Regions from separate parts of the Arthrobacter sp. CAN_A6 genome, predicted to be linked through region 2. Evidence: riboswitches for the same ligand, from Rfam matches in the RefSeq annotation. Region 2 holds a riboswitch; the other holds the start of a gene.
The links. Region 2 has a riboswitch for cyclic di-AMP ahead of IWX75_RS00220 (LysM peptidoglycan-binding domain-containing protein). Riboswitches for the same ligand answer to the same signal wherever they lie in the genome.

Region 1 (5,979 bases), on a different contig from region 2:
GCTCATGCATTTCATTCGTAGTCGGAGGATTCAGGGATCGCTTTGACCGCCAGCCACGGTGCGTGCGAACATCACTGATTGGTTCATTACGCAGCGTCGCGGCGATGATGCCGCCCAGCAGGCTTGCTGGCCCGTCGGTTCCCGAGGAACCCATCCGGAAGGACGGCTGTTTCGAAGAATAATCAAGCACGTTGGTTGGGGCCAGCAGCAGCAACGCCAAGGAACAATCCTCCAGGCCCCACGAACTGATTGGACAAGCCCACCATGCTTAGATCATCCAGCGGACGTCGCGGAGGGTACTTTGCCTCAGCAGCAGTTGCCGCCCTCATCCTCACAGGCTGCGCAACAGAAGCCCCGCCCCAAAGCCAGGAAACGGCGTCACCGCCGACGGTTTCCTCCACGCCCGCGGTCCCAGCCCCTACGCAGACAACTGCGCCGCCCGCACCGAAAACTCCCGTCGCCGCAGCCCCCACCCCGACCCAATCCCCCGTCCTGCCCGAATCAGCCCCCGTTTCCTTCAGCATCCCCTCCATCGGCGCCGGATCAGAACTCCTCAGCCTCGGGCTGCGCGACAACGGCTCACTCGAGGTTCCCCCCGACGGCCCCGGCGCACCCGCGAGCTGGTACAACGACTCCCCCACCCCCGGGGAACGCGGACCAGCTGTCCTGCTCGGCCACGTCAACGCCACCGACGCAGGCCCAGGGGTTTTCGCGGACCTGCGCAGCCTCAAAGCCGGCGACACTATCAACGTCACCCGCAAAGACGGCACCACAGCAACCTTCATCTTCGACCACGGCGAGCAATACCCCAAAGACCAGTTTCCAACCCAAACGGTCTACGGCAACACCGAAGGATCAGAACTACGCCTAATCACCTGCGACGGCTACGACCCCGACACCGGCGAATTCGACGACAACTACGTCGTCTACGCAAAACTAGTCACCTAAAACTGCGAATCCAATAGACGCTGCCGCGGTCAGGGATTGCCTTGTGGAACGGCCAGGCGCACCGGTAGTGGCGGTAGTGGCTGGCTGTGGCTGACTGGTGGTGGTTGGCGCCGGATATGGGTGTGGCACCCACCCCGGGTCGGGTAGGTGCCATCGATTCTTCCGCAGGAGCACCTTCAGGACTTTCCTGCGAAGGTGATCCGGGAAGTCACAGGACAGGCGGGCTCCCATGGGGAGTCGATGCGGTCTGATGTGGCCGTCCGTGAGCTGGCACTGCATTGCCTGCACGCGGTGAAAGCGACGGCGTCCCTGCCCTCGACCGCGCTGCCCGGTCCCTGGTGGGCGTCATTGTGGACTGCCTGACATCGATGTCCACGGATTGGCACTAACAAATACTGCGTTCAGGGATTTTCTCCTGGTTTTGGGCAGAAAAAAGCGGCAGGCGCCCACCGTTCAGGACGCCTGCCGCTTACAGCTTACGGCGGGTTAGCCGTTGACGCGGTAGTAGGAAGGTCCTGATCCGATGTCAGCGCTGTTGATGACAGTCTGGTTGCCGTTGAAGCCGCTGTGGATTGCCTTGCCGTCTCCGATGTAAATGGCGTTGTGCGGAACACCGGCGCCGCCGTCGGCGTAGTAGATGAAGTCGCCTGGCTGGGGGTTCGAGACCGGGGTGGCGAATTCCATCAGACCGGCCGGGGATTCATCCCCGACTCCGCTGATACCGGCGGCCTTCAGCGCCTGCTCACCCAAAACAGTGCAGTCCTGAATGGCACCGAGCTGGGCGTAAGCCGAGGCGAGGATTGCCGCATTGACGCCGCTGGCAGCGGGGGCCGAGGTGGCTACGGGGGTGATGGTGCTGGAGGCGAAGGAAATCCCGGACTGTGCCGGTGCAGCTGCCGGGGCGGGAACGGTGAAGGACACCTGGGTTGCCGGTGCTGCTGCAGGGACCACTGCGGGGCTCACTGCTGCGGGGGCGGCGACGAAGGCGCTACCGGAGACTTTGATTTGCTGTCCCGGGTAGATCACGGATGCGTAGGACAGGTTGTTCTGCGCCAGGACCGTATTCAGTGCCACGCCATAACGAGCAGAGATAGCACCCAAGGTGTCGCCGGCGACGACGGTGTGGGTGCCCGCTGCTGCAGCGGGAGCTGCGGTGACGGGGGCCGGCGCCGGGGCTGCGGCCGTGGTGTCGATGTAAGTGCCGGCCTGGGCTGCTGCTCCTGAAGCGAGCACGAGACCGCCGGTGGCCGCGACGATCATGGCCGGCTTGCCGACGTTTACCGCGTTGGTCTTGGCCGTATAGGCCAGTCCCGCGAGGACGATGGAGTGGATGGGGGTGGCGCGGTGGCGCGCGGAAATGGACGTACGGAACATGTTTTTTGCCTCTCCCAATGCCTGCGGGGTGAGCTGTCGGATTCGGATGGGAGACACCCGGCCGGTTCGCACTCACAACGAGTGAGAACGAAACGACTTAACCCCAAGGACCACTAAGTGGTCCGGTGGAAACGTGGTTCCCCCGTTCCTGCCACCTGGAATGCAGACGGACCCCGGTCAGTGGCAGGACTCGGCATTCTGCCCGGGAGTGTTCCAGCTGGTGCTGAGAACATTCGACGAGAATACCCCTCCGCCGTATAAAATGTCACGTTCAAGTAACAGCACTCACACCAGCACCAGCACCACCACTGAGGGTGCTCGTAAAAACGTCTTAAATCGGGGACCGAAGAGTCATTGGTACCCGGCGTGATGCTCAGGAGGTGGGAATGAACGATGATGGAGAGGTGGGGGAAACCTCTTGCGATCCGTACCCCCGGGGGGTAAATATTTACTCTGTTGAAAGGGGACCACCATGACCACCGAAACAGAAGCCGCGGTTGAGCGGGGCTATACCGCCGACAAGGACGCCTACCTGCGTCGGCTCAAGCGCATCGAGGGTCAGGTGCGCGGTATTGCCCGCATGGTCGATGAGGACCAGTACTGCATCGACATCCTGACCCAGGTCGCCGCCATCAATAAGGCCTTGCACGCGGTGAGTATCGGCCTGCTGCAGGAACACATTCAGCACTGCGTCGTCGGCGCGGCGCACGAAGCCACAGCGACCGGTGATCCGACGGCTGTCGATGGAAAAGTCAAGGAAGCAACCGACGCCATCAGTCGCCTGCTGCGCTAACGCCCACCCGCCCGGCACCGGTACCCCTTCCCTCCCACCCACATCACGTCGAAGGAAATTGCTCATGCAAACCACCATCAAAATCTCCGGTATGACCTGTGGGCACTGCGTTTCCTCCGTTCTGGAGGAACTCTCGGAGGTTCCCGGCGTCGAGAAAGTCGATGTGCAGCTCAATGCCGGCGGGGTATCCACCGCCGACGTCACCGCTGAAACCGAACCCGATCCGGCAGAGCTCCGCAAGGCGGTCGAAACCGCCGGGTACACCGTCGTCGACGCCTAGCCCCAGGATGGCCGGTGCCCGGCCCAGAATCTGATGACTATTTTCTGGTCAATATTTGCTAAGGAGCTTTCCGTATGAGCACCGGCACGACCCTGGACAAGAGCGCCGGTCAGGTCATTGATCTCGACATCGAGGGCATGACCTGTGCGTCCTGTGTGGGACGGGTCGAGCGGAAGCTCGGAAAAATCGAGGGTGTCTAGGCTGCGGTGAACCTGCCCCTGAAATCGGCGAAAGTCACGATCCCGGCCGGGGTGAGCGTCGCACAGATCATTGACACGGTGAACGCCATCGGCTACAAAACAACCCTGAAAACCCCGGCACACCAAGGCTCCGCTCCGGGGAGCCCCACGGGTTCCTCACACCTCACCGGTCCGGATCCTGCGCTGGGCATGCCCGGCATCGGCAGTCCGTCGACGGGCGTGCCGGCTTCGTTAGGGGCAGATACTGTCGCCGAGCAGGAGGATGCAGCAAAAACCTCCGCTGCGGCAAGGAAAATTGCGGGCCTCAAACGCCGCCTGATCATCGCGGCCGGGTTCACGCTCCCGGTCACGATCATTTCGATGCTGCCGGCAGCACAGTTCCCGCACTGGGGATGGGTTGTCTTGGCCTTGTCCCTGCTTGTGGTGACCTGGGCTGCGTGGCCGTCCCACCGGGTCGCGGCGATCAACGCCCGCCACCTATCCTTCACCATGGATACCCTGATCTCGATCGGCGTCGCGGCAGCGCGTGATGTTTGCCGTTTGCACGTTCACCGGACTTGCCGCTGATCGTTCAGAACACGGGCGCTGATGAGCTGGGCCGCTACTAGCGAAGCTTCACGGTGGTTCGGTCGCGCGCCAGGTGCTCGGCCTGAACCAGCTCATGACGGGGCGCAGGCATGACTTGAACAGGGTGGCAACATTGCCTGACCTCGCCGGGACAGCCGATGCCGCAGTCCACGAGGTCTTCCTGCAGGTCGAGCCGCACGACCGCCACGGCATTGGGATCCTCCTTACGCAGGATTTCCAGCCCATTAGCCGGACCTCGGTTGAACCGAGCAGGGTAGAAGCCTGCTTCAGCTCACCTGTGATCGGGCTTCCACCGATATCACCGGCCGCTGCAAGGATAAGCTAAAAAATCTCTAGCTGTCGGACCAAGCTATGGCATGGCTGATGACGAATAAAAGCTGAGGCAATCCGGATACGCCGGCACGGTGTGCCGATGAGCCGGCTACCTCGTTTACACCGGATCCGTGACCCTGAGCACCTAGCGATCGTTATCACCGAACTTTCCCACATCAAAGAGACCTGCAATGCGCCTTTACGCAGCACATTCAATAACGCTAACTGTCCTGCTATCCACGGCCGGGCTGATCCTCGCCGGTCCGGCCCCGGCTTTCGCTGTGGACACTGCCCCCAGCAGTGGCAGTGCGGCGCAGACGATGATGCCAACGGAAGAGTCAATCATTCCCGGACCAGGGCCCTCCCCCACTGAGAACACCGATCCTTCAACACCGGCAACATTGGAGCCCTTTACTCCACCTGTCCTACCGCCGGGCGAGGAGCTGATCCCCGTGCTTCCGGTACCGCCCAACGAACCGGTACCCCTTGCACCCCCCACCGCGCCGCTTACCGAACCAACACCCTCTGCACTCCCGACCGAAACCGATGCTGAATCTAATGAATCTGCGGAACTGGCACCGCCCGACACTGAAGTGGCTGCGAAACCGACACCAGATGCTCAAAACACCGGCAACGCCGACCCCAACGCCACCAACAGGTTTGCTCCTGTTGAAGCCGCCCCAGCGCCCATCGTGAACCCCAAGCGCTCATCTCCACCACCGGCTCCCGCAAACGGAATGACGCCTCCCCTTGCACCACGTGGCACCCTCACCCCGAAACTCGGTACGCCAAACATAAGCCAGATACGTGAACTGGGCTCTGCCGGTAAAACCTCGTCCGCCATCACGCCGCAGCCATTTGCAGAGGGAACCGAAACACCGCCACCAATTTACGCCGCAACACAACCGGCAGACAGTGCCCTTTCCTTACGTCATGTCGTCATCGGCGTATTGAGCATCGTGGCGCTCATGCTTGCCGGCGCCATCGGTGTCGTTGCCCGCCCATACCGCGCGCACCACTAATTCCACTCAACTCACCTGGTAATTGTGAGGAAAACCCAAAACGCCGTCATGTCTGAGTATGTCGGTCAAGGTAGCAACACTGACATCATCGCCCTCGGTGGTGGCATCGTCACGGCAACAGCAGCCGACAGAACCCTTATGGTTCGCCACGAAAATCATTTGGTCTATGTCGCGGTCGTTCTTCTGATGCTCATCGGCTAGGAAATGAACGCTCCGGCCAAGAGCCAAAGAACGACGGCACCGATTACCACTACACCCGCGGTGACAACGCTCACGCTACCGCCATGCGTGCCCCCATTCTCACCCTCCACCGTTGAATTGACGATTCCAACGGTGCAGGGGGGGCCAACTTACACCGTCGTAAAAAGCCCGGCGAGCTGACAAGTGGGCCACTTCCAACTGCGCACCGGCATTACCTATGCCCCGTGGGACTGTCCGATAAACGGTGTGTGGGGTCCGGCG
Region 2 (13,253 bases):
TCACAGTACTTTCGCTTGTCAAGGCTCGAGGCGAATGCATAAGTTTATGCAGCTGGGAATCGCAATGGTGCCAATGCACCTGAGGTGAGGAGTAACAGGGCGAAGGAGACCGGCCGCTGATTCGTGACCGGTCAATCCACTGGCGTTGTAGCTGAGGTGGTGTCCGTTGCAAATTGGTCGAGCAATTTCAGCTCTTCGTCCCTGGTCAGCCCGGACCTACGTTCCCGAGTGAGGCCCCGTTGTTGCTCGTCCTGGAGAGTTCGCAGCAGCGTCTGCCGAAGATCGCTGAGGAGGCCTCCCGCAGCATGGAATGCTGCGTTGTCCCTTTGAGCCAATGGCACATCCGGTTCGGGTAGCCATAGCGGCAGCGATCGTGGGCCGGCCCAATAGTGGACGTCGTTCCTAAGGAGCCAGTCATCGGGCGCACTGATCATGGATCCGGCGAAGCCGGCGACGTCGGCAGCAAGATCGAGTACCTCCGTAAGGGAATGCTGATCCCCTGTGGCGTTGTAGACGCCTGTCAGGCCTTCCCGGCCGGCGCTCACAATCCAGGTTGCCAGGTCCTGCACGTCAATCACCTGTACAGCTCGGCCTTCCGTCACAGGCGTCAGGACCGGTTCGTTCTTCGCAAGGGCAAAGCGACTGACCCAGTAGCTGAACCGGTCACTTCCATCGCCGGGTCCGGCGATCAGCCCCGGCCTGACAATGAGTAGGCGGTCACCGACGGCCTGCTGTGTCGCTATCTCTGCCGCGGCTTTCGCCTGCCCATAGTCCTTCAGATCGAGCGGCTGGAGCACAGCGGCGGACTCGTCGGCTCCAGGATCGGTGTTGCTCGCATATACAGACACCGACGAGATCAGCGTCCAATGTTCGGCAGTCGCTGCCAATGCTCGAAGGGCTCCCACTACAAGGGCCGGTTCGTAAGCGAGCTCGATGATTTCAGCCCATTGCTGACCCGCCACCGCAGTATAGGGCTCTGCTGATGTCCGATCACTATGGACGAAGCGGATTCCGGTGGGCGGCTGCCCGGACTCACCTCGCGCCAGGCACGTGACGTCATCACCGTTTGCCATCAACTGTTCGGCTAGCTCATGTCCTAGCCAGGCCGTACCCCCAAGAACTAGAACTTTTCGCATGTCGCCAGTCAATCCGCGCCCTTTGTCGCAGTCAATCAATTCGCCCCCGAGCGTAGAACCACTCAGCTCGGAGTCCGATAAGCCGATGCTCCACCATTTCACTACTTCCGGGTTGAACCGCCACTAAACCCCCGCCCAGCAGCAGAACGAGAATAGTTCCTAGGTCTTTACTGGATTTTTACCCGTGGATTCGACCGCGGCAGCGATGCCGAGCAGCACAGCCGAGCCCAGGGTGGTGCCGAAAGCGACCAGCACGGCTCCCACCACCCACAGGCCAGTTACATCCGTGGCAGCGGCCGTGCTGATCCACGCGAGGGTGAAGGAAGCCGGAAGTACCAGTAGGGCGACGACGAAACGCAGGAGGCGGTAGGCAAGCCCTACCACCACGATGCCACACAAAAACGCTCCAACTCCCTGCCATGTTGCGTACGGGCCAGCCATTCTGCCAGCGGCTGCGTCGTACTGGTACTCGGTATCCCACGCGAACCAGCCGAACCAGAGCCCCGCGGACAGGAGTGCGATCACGATGACGGCTGCCCATTGCTGTGCGGGCGATCGATGGCGGGTCCGAGTCAGGTGCATGCCTCACTGTAGGACCAAGCGGCGCGCTCGTTAGGGCCCACACAAGTCATCCGTGGTCGGGACAGGACAGCGCACCCGTGATGGTCCCGGAATGGGCGCCCTTGGGCTTGATCCAGTGTCCGGAGATTTGGATGCAGCGGCGATATGGGGTCGTAACGCTGTGGGCTGCCGACGTCCATGCGCCGGGGGTGCTGGGGCTGCGTGTGCTGTTCCTTCGTGTGCTGGTGTGACCCAGGTCGCTCATCGCTTTCGGGGTCGTGGTTGGATGGAATATGGGGAACGTGAGGAGGATGACAGTGGGGGCCGTCGTCGTGGTGTCCGCAGTACTGGCCTTGACATCGTGTACTGGCGGAGAGATGGAGCGGGAAGAGCCCTCGCCGGTGGTGAGCGGGCCGACGAGCGCAGCCGCTGAGATCGGCGAGCGTTTGGGTAACCGATTGGTGTCTTTGACTGACCTCCAGGGAAGGCCTCTGTATGTTGTGCCGGGAGGCGAAACCCAAAACTACCTGGACGCTTTAGGGAGGCCACCGTTGTTCGAACGAACGTACACGCCCGAAGAGTGTGCCCCCGATACTGCTTTCAGTCCCCCGCCAGCAGGACTTGAGGGAGTGTTTGGACGAAGCCACATCAGCGACGACCAGTCCGGGCTGAGGGTGTGGATCTACTCGGCACCGAATGAGGCAGAACTCGTCGAGTACTTCGTTGGTTCGGACCCCGGCGCGCCCGTACAGTGCACGGACGTCCGCATTATGACCAATGGGGTCACTCAGGCTTTTTCCTACACCCGTATCGATACACCGCCTGTCGCACTCCACTCCCGGAGCATCCAGTACAGCGTGACCCAGGATGATTCCACTACTCATCATGTGGCTGTGACCGCAGTCAACGGCACCGTCGCGGCCAGGGTCACGCTCTCCACTACCGATCTAGCAGACCAGGCAATGACCGACGCCGTCTTCAACCTCGCCCGACTAGCAACCAGCTGACTACGACCACTGCCACGGCCGATGCGCCGACCGCCTCGAAAAGCGTCAGCCAAGACCCGCCCGATGACGGCCAGGAGCGCAACTGGGACCGTTCGAAGACGGTCCTACTTCTTGTCCGGATCGGCCAGGACACCCAGCAGGTATGTTCCCTGGGCGATGCACATCGTGGCAACCACAGCCAGCCCTGTTGCCTGAAGCCACTCAAGGCCACCGGGCGGACCGGCGAACAACGTCAAGCGAAGAACGAGGAGCAATGAAAAAGCGGCGACGCTCATTGATCCCCACGCCCGCCACCGCGACCCAGGAGAACTACTCGATCCGACCGCTTCGAGCCGGGCGAGTTCATCGTCGTACGGGAATCTCTTGTTCAGCACGAAAGTAACCAGACAGCAGACTGCCAGCCCGGCGAAGGTCAGGGAGATCCCGGTCAGGAGCCAAGGCCCCGCAAAGGTCTGCGATAGAAAATCCAGGACTACCCAGCTTTCCGAATGACGGCTCCTGCGCCATGCACACATCCTAGCCCCCACAGTGACCCAGGACCTGAAGCCACTGACGGTCAAGCGAGGTCAATGGCACGTGACATGTGCGTATCCCTTGAGGCGATCTTGTGAAGACACCTTCGTCTCGTTGGGGCCTCCTACCTGCACGCCCGACGAAGATTCTCCTTCGTGTGGCTCTTCAGTAGTAGATCCGCCTCTTGCCCGCGGTTATTTTTTATTCAGCGAGGTGGCTTTGCAGGTCGGACGCGGGCATCGGCCTGTTGAGGAGGAAGCCCTGAACGGCATCGCAGCCGAGTTCGCGCAGTTGGGCGAGTTGAGCGGGGGTTTCGACTCCTTCCGCGATGACGTGGAGTCCCATTCCGTGGGCCATGGCCACAATGGCTTTGATGATGATGTCTTTCGGCCCGGCGTCGGTGAGTTCGTCGATGAAGGATTTGTCGATCTTCAGCGTGGTGAAGGGCAGGTCGCGCAACCGACCAAGGGAAGAGTGTCCAGTGCCGAAGTCATCGACCGCCAGTTCTACCCCCAGGGCGCGCAGTTCCCGCAGTTGGATCGCGATGGCGGCGTCGGGGGCAGCGAGTATGCCCTCGGTGACTTCCAGGGTCAGGCGGTTGGCGGGCAGTCCTGCTTGGTCAAGGGCGTGCCTGACGATGTCGATGAATCCGGGTGCGGCGAGTTGTCGGATGGACACGTTGACGGTGACGGCGAGAACGCCCGATGGGGTGGGCATGTGGGCGATCTGGCGGCATGCCTGGGTGAGTACCCAGGCACCGATGGGAACGATCAGCCCAGTCTGTTCGGCAATAGGGATGAATTCGGTTGGAGAAAGAGTGCCGAGGGTAGGGTGTTGCCAGCGCAGGAGTGCCTCGACCGCAAGAGTCCGGCCGGTAGCCAGGTCGCAGATGGGCTGGTACTCCAGAGTGAACTGGTCGGTTTCCAGTGCGGCATGCAGGTCCGCCTCCAGTTGCACCCGAGCTGTGAGCGTTGTGGTGCATTTCGGGTTGAAATGCCCGCCATTGAGCTTTGCCGGCTGTTTTGGCCGCATACATGGCCAGGTCGGCGTTGCGGAGCAAATCCTCGGCCTCGCCGAGCGGGAACCTGCCGGTTTCGGCAAGCCCGATGCTCGCGCGAGGAATGATGCGCTGCCCGCCGATATCTATCGGGTCTGCCAGGGTGCCGATAATCCGCTGAGCCAGCCCTTCACCGTGATCGGGCGAGACCTGTTCTGCGAGGACCGCGAACTCGTCCCCGCCGAGCCGGGCCACGGTGTCACCTGCTCGAACAATGCCCTTGAGCCGCGCAGCGATCTCGCAGAGTAACTGGTCTCCGGCGCTGTGACCGAGGGTGTCGTTGACATATTTGAAGTCATCAATATCGATCATCAACAGGATGATGGTGGTGCCGGTCCGCTCGGCTTTGGTGAGTGCGAGCCCGAGCCGGTCCATCAGCAACGCGCGGTTCGCGATTCCGGTCAGCGGGTCGTGAAAGGCCCGGTGCTCCATCTCCGATGCCTGCCGGGCCAGGGCATCCTTGGTTTCGCGCAACCGCCGATCGGCGGTCTTGGCAGCGGTGATGTCGCGTCCAACGTACGCCAGCCGCAGCACCGTCCCGGCCTCATCCCGCACCGGCGAAACTGTCAACGACATCTCCACCGTCACCCCATCGGCCCGGAGCCGGACGGTCTCCAGCTGTTCGATCTGCCGCCCTGCGGATACCTCGGCCAGGATGTACTCGAATTCGGCCGATAGGTCTGTCGGCACCAACCGGACGAAAGACCGACCGATCATGTCACCCGCCGCGTAACCATAAATCCGCTCCGCGCCGGGATTCCACGTCCGCACCGTACCATCGAGTTCGGTGCTGAAAATTGCGTCGGATGAAGCCGTAACGATGGCCGCGAGCTGCGCAGATAACTCGGCTGCGGCGGCTCGTTCACTGACATCGCGCAAGAACGCGTACAACGACACGCCGTCGGGATCGTCCTGTGCCCAGATGGTCAGGTCGATGGGGAATTCGCGGCCCAGTCGGTGCCGCGCAGTGACCTGTACCGGCCGGCCGACCAGCCGGGCCTGACCCGTGGCCACGAACCGGCGCAGCCCCACCTCATGTGCTGCACGGTCCTGTTCACGCATGATCAGCTCGCTGACCGTGCGGCCGATGGCCTCGTCCTTGGTGTAGCCGAACAGTTCCTCCGCCGCACGATTCCAATCGGTCACCACCCCGAAAGCATCCATGCCCACGAAACCGTCAGCGGCCGTATCGATCAACCGCTGCGCGCGGCGGTCAGCCTCCAGCAACTTCACTTCCGGACCTTCGGACATCTCTGATTCTCTCGACTCGGACTACGCTGGCCCCCCAGTGACTAGGCGCCTCGACAGCCGCCGTATCGAGCCGGATCTAGGCACCAGCCACGCAGGAGTCTATCGGTCGCTGAACTTTCATCTTCCATGTACGCCCCAGCAGTAGCAGGCAGCTCCTGATAAAGCTGGTGTCGAGCAGGTCATGCGCCAGACGATGATCACGTTGCCTGGACTCGATAGGCCTTCACCGCTTCTCCGCAGGTGATATCCGGTTCCTGGGCTCTGAGCTTTTTCTACGGGCTGTAGATGGAGGTCTACGATGGGGCCTGTGCGGTTCCGGCTCCAGCGGTTCTCTTCTTCCCGAACGGGAGGTTGCCTGCGTTCACCCTTGTTGGGCGCTACTGGCCGGAACGCCACCTATGAAGGAGCCCGATCTTGCTCTCTGATACATCCCGCCCAGTCATCCAGGCCACGCTGCCCGTCGTGGGTGAGAACATCAAGGAAATCGCCCAGCGCTTCTACGCCCACATGTTCGCTGAACGACCCGAACTGATGGACGGCCTCTTCAACCGGGGGAACCAGGCCGATGGGCGTCAGCAGCAGGCCCTGGCCGGTTCCGTGGCGGCCTTCGCCGGATACCTGATCAACAAACCCGACGAGATGCCTGATCACCTACTGGCCCGCATCTCCCACAAACACGTGTCGCTGGGATTACGCCCGGACCAATACCAGATCGTCCATGACCACCTGATGTGGGCGATCGTCGACGTCCTCGGAGATGCCGTCACGGAAGACGTCGCTGTGGCCTGGGATGAGGTCTACTGGCTGATGGCCAACGTCCTGATCAACCAGGAACGAGCAATGTACGGAGCGCTCAACCTTTCCCCTGACACCATCTGGCGGACCTGGCGCGTCGTCGAGAAAATCCAGGAAACCGACGACGTCGTCACGTTCGTGGTTGAACGCACCGATGAACGCGACGTCAAACCATCCCTACCCGGGCAGTACGTCACCCTGAAGGTGCTCATGCCCGACGGTGTGCACCAGCCGCGCCAGTACAGCCTGACCCGCGCCGACGACGGTCACCACCGCCAGTTCTCGGTCAAACGCGTCCATGGCCTGCCCACCCCCGATGGGGAGGTGTCCAATCTGCTTCACTCGAGCGTGAACGTCGGCGACGAGGTAGTCCTCTCCGTGCCCTCCGGTGACGTCGTCGTGGCGTACACAGACCGGCCGATGGTCTTCGCCAGTGCTGGTATCGGCATCACTCCCATGGCCGGCATGCTTTCCCACCTCGTGCAGTCCGGCTCGCAGCGCAAGGTGATGCTGCTTCATGCCGATAACTCTGCCGACACCTTCGCACTGCGCGGGCAGGTCCAATCCGACCTGGCGAAGCTCCCCGATGCGTCCATGATCACCTGGTTCGTGGAACCCTCGAAGCCGACTCTGGTAGCAGAGGATGAGTTGGTGGGCTTCATGGACGTCAGTACCGTTGATCTTCCGGCCGGCGCGGAATACTACCTGTGCGGCCCCCTGGTCTTCATGCAGGCCGTCCGCAGCGCCCTCATCGCCCGCGGCATACCAGCCAAAGACATCCAGTATGAAGTGTTCGGCCCCGACCTATGGCTCGCCGACTTCCAATAGCTGGACCAACGCAACCAAAAAATCCGTGACCAACCCAGCACGCCGAAGGAACACCGGTCGACGTGGCGGCACCTGAAGGGTCGGAGTTCGGTTGCGCCTGGATGAGGGCAACTTCACCAGTTGATCAGGTTCACCGGTTTATGCAGGGCCTGCGGCAACCTTAACCCACCTCGCGCGTGCGGGGGACACCACGCCAACCCCTGTAGCCGGCTGATGCTTCCGTGACCATAATGTGACAATCGGAGTTAGCGCGGGTTAGCGTTGAAGTTGTGCCGCAGCCCGAGATCAGGGGCGGCATCCTTGGATGGATTGCCTAGCTCTGCCACTATCGCAAGGTCCGTTTGCAACGTACATCTGGCAGGGGCGGGGGAACCATCATCGGGTCCCCTCACAGGGCCCTAGGGGTTAAGCCGCACGTCATTCAGATCAAAAAGATTATTTGGATGACTTCCGGCCGGGTGACTCCCATCCGCATCCGACAGCTCACCCCGCAGGCATTGGGAGAGGTAAGCAACACATGTCCGAAATTTTCCATGCAGCGCGCCACCGCACCACCCCAGCTTTCGCCACCAGGCTGAAATCCGTATCGAAAGCCGTTACTTCCCACGCCGGGGCAGTGGGCCGTCCCGCTGCTGCCCTCGCGGCAGCCTCTGCGCTGATGCTCGGGGTCGGCGCTTCCGCCCAAGCATCTGCCATTGCCGAACCAGCCGCGGCTGCGGCTGCCAGCACTCCCGTGCCGACCCCTGCGGCCAGCGCGGCACCCGAAGCGGTTGCCGGCGCCACGAACCACACGGTCCAGCCCGGTGACACGCTCAATGCGATCGCCAACCAGTATGGAGTGGGCCTGCAGACCGTGTTCTCGCAAAACGGACTGGGCGCCGGCTCGATCATCTACCCGGGAGACAGCATCATCGTCGCGGGGTCCGGCAATGCTCTAGCCCCGGCGGCGTTGACGGCCCCCGCTCCTGTAGCCCCGGCGGCGTTGACGGCCCCGGCCGCGCCGACTGCTGCCGCGTCCACCATGACGCTGGCCAGCTCGGGAGTGACCGAGATCCCGGCGACGTCCACCAACTCAGCCATCCTGGCCTCCGCGCAATCCCAGTTGGGAGCAGGCCAGGACTGCACCATTCTGGGTGAGCAGGCACTGAAGGCCGCCGGTATCGGCGGAGTCGGGGATGAGTCCCCGGCCGGGTTGATGGAATTTGCGACCCCGGTCTCGAATCCTCAGCCGGGTGACTTCATCTACTACCAGGACGGAGGCGCCGGTGTTCCTCACAACGCCGTCTACATCGGAGACGGCAAGGCGATCCACAGCGGATTCAATGGCGGTCAGACCGTCGTGAACAGCGCCGACATCGGTTCAGGGCCTTCCTACTACCGTGTCAATGCCTAAAGCCCGACTCCACAACTGAAAAGCACGATCCCAAAAGTGTCCGGCCGGATAACCTCGGCCGGGCACTTTTTCGTGGAATTGGTTGGGAAGACCGATAAAATGCTTCACCCCTACGTGGACGGCTTGAGCTGTATTCTAGGGACTCCGCCCGTCCACAGGTGGATGAACCATCGCGAATGGTAGCTCTGCGGGCTTTGTTTATGCCACCGCAAATGACTCTGCACATGCACCGCGCTGCGGAATATCGAACGGTCAGTAGGGGTAGTCTCCGAGGGCCGGGGCGTTGACCTTGTCAGTGACAGCCAGAAGGCGAGCCCCACGAAGACCTTACTGGGGGCGAGCGAGCCGGAGAGCAGCACTCAAGGGTGATGTGCCCTCTGCTGATTCCGCGGTCTCAGCGGTCTCCGCGGCGTCGCGGTGATCAAGTTCCTCGGTCACTTCCTCGTCGCGGAATTCCGTTTCCGGATTAGCCTGACCATCGTGCCCGTACTCATGAGATAACTCGCGCTGAATCTTGCTGTTGAGGACCTCCACCTCGGGAAGGTCGAGCGACGTGAGATCCTCGGGAAACGATTCCGACGGTGTGAGTCTGGTGATCATGGGGACGCCTATCGACGGGAAGAGAACATGGTGGAGCCGGGCTCTTTCGGGAACCACGGCCGACCATACCAGCAGGACGGCATCCTGCTCACATCTACCCGGACCCATGTGGAGCCTGAGGCCCTACGAGTCCGGTGGGAGATCACGCACGTTGTTCATAATGTTCACGGTGCTCGATGGTGGTGTGGCGGAAGGGACGGAATTATCACTTCTAAGGGGACGTTAACCAAAGGAGGAAAGAAGGCTCAAGTGAATACAGCACACTGGACAACAAGTCGTCTGCTCAGTACCGCCGCTCGATTGAACGATCATCACCAAAACCTGCGCCTGACGGACTTGGGAATTACCCATGCAGGTGCGATCACGTTGAGAGCCCTGTCATATAGTGGCCCGATCAGCCAAGGGCGTCTCGCCCTCCTAGTCCATGTTCAGGCTCAGACTATGGGAAAGGTCCTTGAGAAGCTCGAACTCAAAGGGCTGGTGCTCAGGGCCCGAGACACGTGGGACGGGCGTGCGGTACGCACCCGCATCACCTCTCAGGGAAACACCATTTTACGGCGCATGGATCAAATAACTGAAGCCCCGACGGGCTCCGTCGGGCCTTCCGACCGCGAGCTACGGGACGCACTGATCACCATCATCACTACCCTCAAAGCCACCTCAGCCTGAACAGGCACCACGACGGCTGCCGTGCTGGCCGTATCGTGCCCTTGACCGGCGGACGCAACAGCCGCCGCCCGTCTGCATTGCCTGCATTGTTTTCTCAGCTATCAGTGTGAGACTCGGTTTATGTCACTCCACCACCGGTACAGTCAGGAACCCGCCCTGCGGCGGGACGAGCTGCATCAATTGGAAGAAGTCAGGGAATCCCTTGCAGCGGATGTCATCAAAATCCTCTCTGCCGTGACGAGAACAACAAGCGACGTCCCGGACACTCGCTCCGGGGGGCACCTCGGCTCCGGTCCAAGCGACAAGCAAACCCTCCTATATGCGGCGATCGTCGACCTTGAGACGCTGGATAAACGCCTCCATCATGCGCGGTATAAAGCCTTGGTCGGCGCCAGTGCCGCCGCCTAGCGCCTCCAAGGGAGTCCACTCCAACCTCTACACCGCGATCGTGCTCTGGCCCGTTGCGGAAGTTAACGTCATCAAGTCAATGGTGTATCAGAGGTTGCGCAGCGCGATCGGGCTGAGTGTGGCATCGAAGTTGATTTCGTGGTCTCGTACAGTCTATCGAGGCATACATGGGTGTCTCCATGCCTGGGGGCCGCCCATTCGACAAGCCGCGCAATAGCTCGAGCGTTGTAGCCGATGTGCGCGGCGACGTGGCGGCGGGTTCAGCCCGGCAGCAGGGAGTCACCGTCGAGTTCCGCGTTGCTGAGCTCGTTGAGCTTCCGGGGCGAAAAACGCCGTGCCGCGCCGCGCGTCCAGGAGGGCCTGAAGGACTTCCGGATCGGTCGTCTGGTCGTGGCGGGTGACCATCAGGCTTCCTTGACCACGCGGTTCTTCAGCTGGCCTAGGCCTTCGATACTGGTCACCAGGAGCTCGCCTTCCTGCAGGTACCGCTTCGGTTCCTGAGCGTGGCCCACGCCTCCCGGGGTTCCGGTGGCGATGACGTCGCCGGGGTTCAGCGTGATGATGGTAGAGATGTACGAAACCAGGAACTCTGGGGTGAAGACTACGTCGCCGGTGGGGGTCTGCTGCTGAATTTCACCGTCGATCTCAGAGGTCATGAGCGGGCCTGCGCTGAATTCATCCTTCGTTACGAGGGCTGGCCCGAACGGGGTGCTGTTTTCCCAAGTCTTTCCCTGGAGCCACTGAAGGGTGCGGAACTGGTAGTCTCGCATGCTGACATCGTTGAGCACCGCGTAACCGGCAATGTGGTCGGAGGCGTCAGCTTCGCTGATGCGACGGCCTTTTCTGCCGATGACCACTGCCAGTTCAGCTTCCCAGTCCACCTTGTGGGACTCCTGGGGAAGGGTCAAATCATCGTTGGGGCCGATCAAGGACTCCGCGTATTTCGCGAAGAGGGTGGGATGCTCGGGGAACTCACGCCCCATTTCCTCGATGTGGTTGCGGTAGTTATGGCCCACGCAGATGATTTTTCCCGGGGAAGGGACGACGGCGGCGAGGTCAGCACCATCGAAGGCATGCGTTGCTCCGTTGGCTGCTTTGGCGGTGGTTTCCCAGTCCGCTGCGCGGAGCAGCTCTCCGACATCGGCGAAACCGTCAATCTCGGTCAGGGTGCCGCCGTCCAGGCGGACCGCCTTGGTGACGGAATTGTCGCCGGAGCCGAGGCGGAGGGTCAAAAGTTTCATTTGGTGCGTCCTTCGACGTAGGTGCGGTCAAACTTCAACCGTTCGAGAATGGGGGCATCGCTGAAGCGGAAGAGGTCGAACTCAGTGTCGGCGTGCAGGGATCAGGCAGCCCAGGATGGCACGACGAACAGGTCGCCTTTTTCCAGTGTTGTGGTCTCGCCGTTGAGGATGGCAGTGCCGCGGTCTTCGAAGACCTGCCACACGCTCGAGCCGACTTCATGGAGGCTTTCGGTGAAGGCGCCTGCACTGAGCCGGTGGGATTCGGCGCGGATGGTGGGCCTGACGTCCACGTCTGTGGTGGGCTGTACCAGACGGCCGCGTGGTCCTGGCTGACGGCGGTGGCGGGGTGGCTCTCGTCTTTGAGCAGGAGCTGCTCCCAGAGCGCCACGTCGGTGTGTTCTCACCGCTAGGCGGAAATGGGGGAGTTGGTGGCGTCATTAAGCATAGAGAGCGGGCGCAGTCCCGGGTCCGCCCAGAGCCGCTCGGATCGGGAGATATTCGGGGTCGCCTCATCAAGGACGCGTTCGGTACCGAATTCGAGGAAGCCGACATTCTCACAGTGCACAAGCCTGGTGGCAACAGCATCCACAGAGGCAACAGGGCCTCTGTGGATGCTTATCACGTTGCCCAACACGTCCTCGGAGGGACCAAAACCGTGGTTCCGAAAGCCAAAGACGAATCCGTCGGGTGGCTGTCCTGCGGAGTGTTCCCTCGTGGCCCAATTAGACGGGTGCCAATCCGACCGTTTTGCCGCCGCAGATGTAGAGTGTTTGGCCGGTGACGAAACCTGCGCGTTTGTCCAGAAAATAGGAGGCGGCCAGTGCGATGTCGTCCGGTTCCCCCATCCTCTTGACGGGGATCGACTCGATGATGGCCTTGGTCTGCGGGGCCCCTGGCGGGTTGGCCTGCTCGAACATGGCAGTGCGGATTGGTCCGGGTGCCAAGGCGTTCGCTGTGATGCCGTCAGCGGCGAGTTCCAACGCCAATGTGCGGGTCAATCCGATGAGTCCTGCTTTGGCTGACCCGTAGGCCGATCTCCCTTCCTTGCCGAGGGCGGCGCGAGACGCAATATTGACGATTCTCCCAAATCGCTCTTCCTGCATTCCTGGAAGTAGGCGCTGGATGCACTGTACGGCGCTGCGCAAGTTGATTTGGTGGGTTTTTTCCCAGTCTTCGAGTTTCAGATCCGCCAGGCGGGAGGGTCGAATGTATCCGACGTTATTGACCAAGCGCGTAATGGGACCCCTGCGGAGCACTTGCTCCAAAGCGGAGTTCGTCTCGTCAAGGGAGGACAGGTCGGCGTGGACTGCATCGGATCCTATGAGGTCGATGATTTCGACCTCATAGCCGTCGGCTAAGCTTTGGCGGGCAATGGCAGCTCCGATGCCGGATGATCCACCTGTGATTAGAATGCGTTGTTTCATTTGGTTACTCCGCAACTGCGTGGGCGGCAGGTAGGTGGTCCACGAATTTTGCCTTCACTTGATGTCCATGATCGACAACGTATTCTTCCGGCCGAAAAGAGCCGTTTTCTCGGCGGAATTCGGTCATGAAGTCTGGCCATATCGTGGTCAGGCGGTTGTTGCTGTCCACGTACCAGGATTTGCAGCCGCCTGACATCCAGACCGTGCCTTCGCTCCTATCGGCGATCGATTGAACATAACGTTCTTCTGCCGCCTTCGGAACGTCCAGAGCTCGGATATTGTTGGCAGAGACGTACTTAACGGCTTCCAGGATGTACTGGGCCTGAGTTTCGACCATGTAGATGATGGAACCTGCACCGAGTCCGGTGTT

Region 1: another riboswitch for cyclic di-AMP. It lies ahead of IWX75_RS17305 (LysM peptidoglycan-binding domain-containing protein); the one in region 2 lies ahead of IWX75_RS00220 (LysM peptidoglycan-binding domain-containing protein).

The regions. Positions count from the first base shown of each region.
Region 1 covers NZ_JADOUV010000032.1:129-6,107, reverse strand. The annotation lists gene IWX75_RS17315 (hypothetical protein) at 1-6, opposite strand, end outside; gene IWX75_RS17310 (class F sortase) at 265-948, shown strand; gene IWX75_RS17825 (hypothetical protein) at 1,189-1,311, shown strand; gene IWX75_RS17305 (LysM peptidoglycan-binding domain-containing protein) at 1,435-2,322, opposite strand; cyclic di-AMP (ydaO/yuaA leader) riboswitch at 2,327-2,526, opposite strand; gene IWX75_RS17300 (metal-sensitive transcriptional regulator) at 2,795-3,115, shown strand; gene IWX75_RS17295 (heavy-metal-associated domain-containing protein) at 3,180-3,395, shown strand; partial or broken gene IWX75_RS17285 (cation transporter) at 3,470-4,120, shown strand; gene IWX75_RS17280 (hypothetical protein) at 4,948-5,517, shown strand; gene IWX75_RS17275 (hypothetical protein) at 5,566-5,718, shown strand.
Region 2 covers NZ_JADOUV010000001.1:36,655-49,907, reverse strand. The annotation lists gene IWX75_RS00255 (NAD-dependent epimerase/dehydratase family protein) at 132-1,136, opposite strand; gene IWX75_RS00250 (hypothetical protein) at 1,296-1,718, opposite strand; gene IWX75_RS00245 (hypothetical protein) at 2,327-2,704, shown strand; gene IWX75_RS00240 (hypothetical protein) at 2,809-3,078, opposite strand; gene IWX75_RS17525 (putative bifunctional diguanylate cyclase/phosphodiesterase) at 3,419-4,249, opposite strand; partial or broken gene IWX75_RS00230 (diguanylate cyclase domain-containing protein) at 4,227-5,525, opposite strand; gene IWX75_RS00225 (globin domain-containing protein) at 5,940-7,148, shown strand; cyclic di-AMP (ydaO/yuaA leader) riboswitch at 7,481-7,659, shown strand; gene IWX75_RS00220 (LysM peptidoglycan-binding domain-containing protein) at 7,666-8,541, shown strand; gene IWX75_RS00215 (hypothetical protein) at 8,869-9,141, opposite strand; gene IWX75_RS00210 (MarR family winged helix-turn-helix transcriptional regulator) at 9,169-9,810, shown strand; gene IWX75_RS00205 (hypothetical protein) at 9,931-10,218, shown strand; partial or broken gene IWX75_RS17520 (maleylpyruvate isomerase N-terminal domain-containing protein) at 10,309-10,623, opposite strand; gene IWX75_RS00200 (fumarylacetoacetate hydrolase family protein) at 10,623-11,459, opposite strand; gene IWX75_RS17845 (hypothetical protein) at 11,561-11,749, opposite strand; gene IWX75_RS00190 (SDR family NAD(P)-dependent oxidoreductase) at 12,182-12,883, opposite strand; gene IWX75_RS00185 (flavin-containing monooxygenase) at 12,888-13,253, opposite strand, start outside.